Regions from separate parts of the Faecousia intestinalis genome, predicted to be linked through region 1. Evidence: a T-box and tRNA genes for the amino acid it is inferred to sense, from the RefSeq annotation. Region 1 holds a T-box; the other holds one or more tRNA genes.

Region 1 (2,386 bases):
CGTGAAATGGCGCACCTGCGCATGGACGAGAGCGAGAAGCTTCGCCGCACGGAGACGCTGCGCTATCAGATCGATGAGATCGAGCGTGCGGCTCTGAAGCCGGATGAGGATACGCAGCTCGAGGCCCGCCGCCGTCTGCTGCAGAACGCCGAAAAGCTCTCGGACGGCCTGCGCGACGCTGCCGCCTGTCTGGACGGCGGGGACGAGGCGCAGGGCGCGGCGGCTCTCCTGACGCAGGCGGAGCGCGATCTGGCGCACAGCGCGCGCTTTGATGAATCGCTGCAGCCGCTGCACGATACGATCGCAGACCTGATGTATCAGGCGCAGGACGCCGCAGAGCAGCTCCGTGACCGTCTGTACCGCCTGTCGTACTCCGCAGACGAGCTGGAGCAGCTTGAGGAGCGCCTCGACCTGCTGCACCGCCTGCGCCGGAAATACGGCGCGGACTGCGCGGCCATTCTGGACTACCTTGCCAGGGCGAATGCGGAGCTGGAGGAGATCGAATTCTCCGACGAGCGCCTGCAGCAGCTGGAAAAGCAGGTCGCCGCGGCGGAAAAGCAGGCAAAGGAAACGGCGCTCCGGCTGCGCGAATGCCGGAAAGCGGCCTCAGAGGCCCTGACGGCGCGCGTGCTGGACGAGCTGTCCCAGCTGGATATGAAGAAGGTGCAGTTTGCCTGCCGCTTCACCGAGACAGACCTGACACAGGACGGCATGGACGCCGTTTCGTTCTACATGTCCGCCAACCTCGGCGAAGCGCTCAAGCCGTTGAGCAAGGTCGCCTCGGGCGGCGAGCTGGCGCGCATCATGCTGGCGCTGAAAAACGTGCTGGCCGAGAGAGACCATGTGCCGACGCTGATCTTCGACGAGGTCGACACCGGTGTCTCCGGCCGGGCCGCTCAGCGTGTGGCGGAAAAGCTCCGCGCCCTGTCCCGCACGAAGCAGATCCTGTGCGTAACGCATCTGCCGCAGATCGCTGCGCTGGCGGACACGCATTTCCGCATCGCCAAGGCAGAGCACGACGGCCGCACGTTCACGAGCGTGACGCCGCTCGACTTTGAGGGGCGCAAGGCCGAGCTGGCCCGCATCATCGGCGGCGCGAGCATCACGCCGACCACGCTGCAGAGCGCGGCGGAAATGTTGGAAAGTCGGACTTGACAAAGCACCGGTTTTCTGTTAGGATACCAATAGAAAAACGCTGTGATGGAATGAAGTACCCCCGTGCTCCACGCGCAGAGAGCCGCCGGTCGGTGTAAGGCGGCAGGGAAGCGGGGCGAAATACCTTCCGGAGCGGCCGGCCTGAACCTGCAGTAGGGCCGGACGGGTGCGCCCGATATCGCGCAGGAGTGTGGCTGCACTCCCCGAGCCCGCCGCTGCGAAGTGCCGGGAATGACGAGGTGGTACCGCGTAGTTTTACGCCCTCTGTCCATTGGACAGAGGGCGTTTTTTATGACAAAAACAGGAGGAACTTATGAAACTTTATGACGAACTGGTCGCCCGCGGCTTGATCGCGCAGGTGACGAATGAAGAAGCGATCCGCGAAATGATCGACAACGGCAAGGCCACGTTCTATATCGGCTTTGACTGCACGGCAGACTCCCTGCATGTCGGCCATTTCATGGCCCTGTGCCTGATGAAGCGCCTGCAGATGGCGGGCAATAAGCCCATCGCCCTCATCGGCGACGGCACGACGATGATCGGCGACCCGTCGGGCCGCACCGACATGCGCCAAATGCTCACTGAGGAGACCATTGCGTATAATGCGGAGTGCTTCAAGCGCCAGATGGAGAAATTCATCGACTTCTCCGATGGCAAGGCGATCATGCTGCGCAACTCTGCCTGGCTGAAGCCGCTGAACTATATCGAGCTGCTGCGCGAGGTCGGCGCCTGCTTCTCTGTCAACAACATGCTGCGCGCCGAGTGCTACAAGCAGCGCATGGAGAAGGGCCTGAGCTTCCTCGAATTCAACTATATGATCATGCAGAGCTACGACTTCTACTACATGTTCCAGCACTACGGCTGCAACATGGAATTCGGCGGCAACGATCAGTGGAGCAACATGCTTGGTGGCACGGAGCTCATCCGCCGCAAGCTCGGCAAGGACGCCCACGCCATGACCATCACGCTGCTGCTCAACTCCGAGGGCAAGAAGATGGGCAAGACAGCCAAGGGCGCAGTCTGGCTCGATCCGAACAAGACGACGCCTTTCGACTTTTTCCAGTACTGGCGCAATATCGACGATGCCGACGTCATGAAGTGCCTGCGCATGCTGACCTTCCTCCCGCTCGAGGAGATCAACGCCATGGAGGGCTGGGAAGGCAGCCAGCTCAACAAGGCCAAGGAAATTCTCGCCTATGAGCTGACGAAGCTCGTCCACGGCGAGGAAGAG
Region 2 (2,386 bases), on a different contig from region 1:
GATAGCACACGGAGCCGAAGCAGACGGGCACGCCGTCCGGCAGGGGCTGCGTGCAGTTGCGCAGGAAGTCTGCGGCGGCTGCCGGGAGCTGAGCGGGGCGTTCCGTGGGAACATCCTGCCGTGCGCCGTCCGCATGGCTGCGCAGGACGGCGGCAAAGTGGCCCTCGCCGCGCAGACGGTGCGGCCAGAGGCGGAAGGCGTGCTCCAGACCGGGCGCGGGATCGCTGATCCAGTCCGGCCGCGCCGGAGAGAACCAGGGAGCCTCGACCGGCTCGACGGAAAACGCCGGATGCGCATGCAGAAAGGCGGAGATGACGCCCTCGTTTTCCTCGGGCGAGAAGGTGCAGGTGGAATAGACGAGCCGCCCGCCGGGGGCCAGCATTTCGGCTGCGGAGGCGAGGATCTCCTGCTGCCGCGCGGCGCACATGGCCACGGTCGCCTCGCTCCAGTCCGTTACGGCGGCCTCCTCCTTCCGGAACATGCCCTCGCCGGAGCAGGGGGCGTCGACAAGGATGCGGTCAAAATAGCCGGGGAAGCGCTGGGCCAGCTTTGCAGGATGCTCGCTGAGCACGAGCGCGTTCGGAATGCCGAGCCGTTCGACGTTCGAGGCGAGCACCTGCGCGCGGCGCGGATGGATCTCATTGCAAACGAGCAGGCCACGGCCCTGCATGGCGGCGGCCAGCTGCGTTGTCTTGCCGCCGGGCGCGGCGCAGAGGTCGAGCACCCGCTCACCGGGCTGCGCGTCCAGCAGGTGCGCCGGGGCCATGGCACTCGGCTCCTGCAGATAGTATGCGCCTGCGTCGTGCCACGGGTGCAGGCCAGGGCGGCTGCCTTCGCAGACGTAATAGCCGTTCGGCTCCCACGGGACCTGTGCCTCGCAGAACGGGAGAGAAGCGCCATCCGGCAGGGGCTTGCGCGGATTCAGACGCAGCCCGGCGCTCCGCGGGCGCTCATAGGAGGCGAGAAATTCGGCGAATTCCGCTTCGCCGAGCAGGTGCAGCATTCGTTCCGGGAAGCCCTGCGGCAGCATGACAGACCAACTCCTTGCACGGTTTCAGATCGGGGGTATCATAGCATGGATCGGGCCAAAACGCAAGCGTCGGGGGGACCTGCGGCGGCCAGACAGAAAAATAAATCGAAATATCTCAAAAAAGTGGTTGACAAAACGGCGCGAACTCGCTATAATAACCATGCTTGTTTGAGACGCCGGTATAGCTCAGCCGGTAGAGCAGCTGATTTGTAATCAGCAGGTCGGGGGTTCGAATCCGTCTACCGGCTCCACAGTGTTTTCAAACGGACAAGTTCATATTTGGGGGAATTCCCGAGTGGCCAAAGGGGGCAGACTGTAAATCTGTTAGCAGTGCTTTCGGTGGTTCGAATCCACCTTCCCCCACCAAAGCAGAGCCAGACGAACCAAGCCGGTTCGCCTGGCTTTTGCTCTGCCCCAACGGTCTATATGACCGGCGGGATATTTGTCCTGGTGTTTCCACTTGCCTATGCCAAGAAATAAAGAAAGAGGCTACTACACAGGGAATTTCCTGTGTGGTAGCCTCTTTGTGTTCTCTCATAGCCATAACGGATTTCGTTATAATCTACCAAAATCCAGCGAGATTCTAAAATCGTTGTTAGAATCTACCGTAAAGGAGCATGGCTATGATTAGGATTTTACTGTCCACCCGCCTTGGCGAGCGGAGGTGGTCACAAGCTGACCTTGCAAGGGCAACAGGCATTCGACCTTCGACGATCAATGACCTGTACCATGAGATCGCAGAAAGGGTAAACCTGGAGCATCTGGATCTTATTTGTGAGGCGCTGGGGTGTGAGCTGTCAGACCTGATGATCCGAGAGGAAAACAAGGAGACCAGAGTCAAGACGCGCACCGGCGCGGATATACATAGCAAGCGTTAAGCCTGCTCCGAGGCCTCGGGCGTTCATTCGCCCGGGGCCTTTTCTTATATCTCCTCGCCGTCCTGTGTGACAAAACGGATTTCGACTGTGCAGCCGAGCGCAGCCGCCAACTCCGTGATGTCTTTTTCCGTAAAGTTCCCGCGCGTCATTTTGTTGGACAGGTTTTGCCGCGTCTGCCCTGACGCCTCAGCCAGATCGCCCATCGTTATTTTCTGCCTTTTCATGATCAGGCGAATCTTTTCAGCAACAGAGAGCCCCATACTCTCACCTCCTCACTCGTACTATACACTAAAATGTGTCGCTTGTCAAAAACTTTTTTACGATTTCCACGAAAAAATGTAAAATAACTGTTGACAAATGACACGAATTAGTGTAATATAGTTCTTGTAAGGGAGAGGAACAAACCTCTCCGGAAAGGAGGACAGGCCGATGGACAAAGCAAAAAAAGAAGCCCTGCAAGAGCTTCTGAGGTTGCTGG

Evidence for each region. The T-box of region 1 lies ahead of tyrS (tyrosine--tRNA ligase). A T-box ahead of a tRNA ligase gene usually reads a tRNA of that ligase, here a tRNA-Tyr.
Region 2: it has a tRNA-Tyr gene. The T-box ahead of tyrS (tyrosine--tRNA ligase) is inferred to sense a tRNA for this amino acid. The anticodon was not compared.

The regions. Positions count from the first base shown of each region.
Region 1 covers NZ_JBBMFF010000179.1:830-3,215, reverse strand. The annotation lists gene recN (DNA repair protein RecN) at 1-1,155, shown strand, start outside; T-box leader at 1,189-1,423, shown strand; gene tyrS (tyrosine--tRNA ligase) at 1,469-2,386, shown strand, end outside.
Region 2 covers NZ_JBBMFF010000225.1:7,716-10,101, reverse strand. The annotation lists gene WMO66_RS08845 (RsmB/NOP family class I SAM-dependent RNA methyltransferase) at 1-1,030, opposite strand, end outside; tRNA gene WMO66_RS08840 (tRNA-Thr) at 1,206-1,281, shown strand; tRNA gene WMO66_RS08835 (tRNA-Tyr) at 1,312-1,396, shown strand; gene WMO66_RS08830 (helix-turn-helix domain-containing protein) at 1,654-1,908, shown strand; gene WMO66_RS08825 (helix-turn-helix domain-containing protein) at 1,953-2,168, opposite strand; gene WMO66_RS08820 (hypothetical protein) at 2,338-2,386, shown strand, end outside.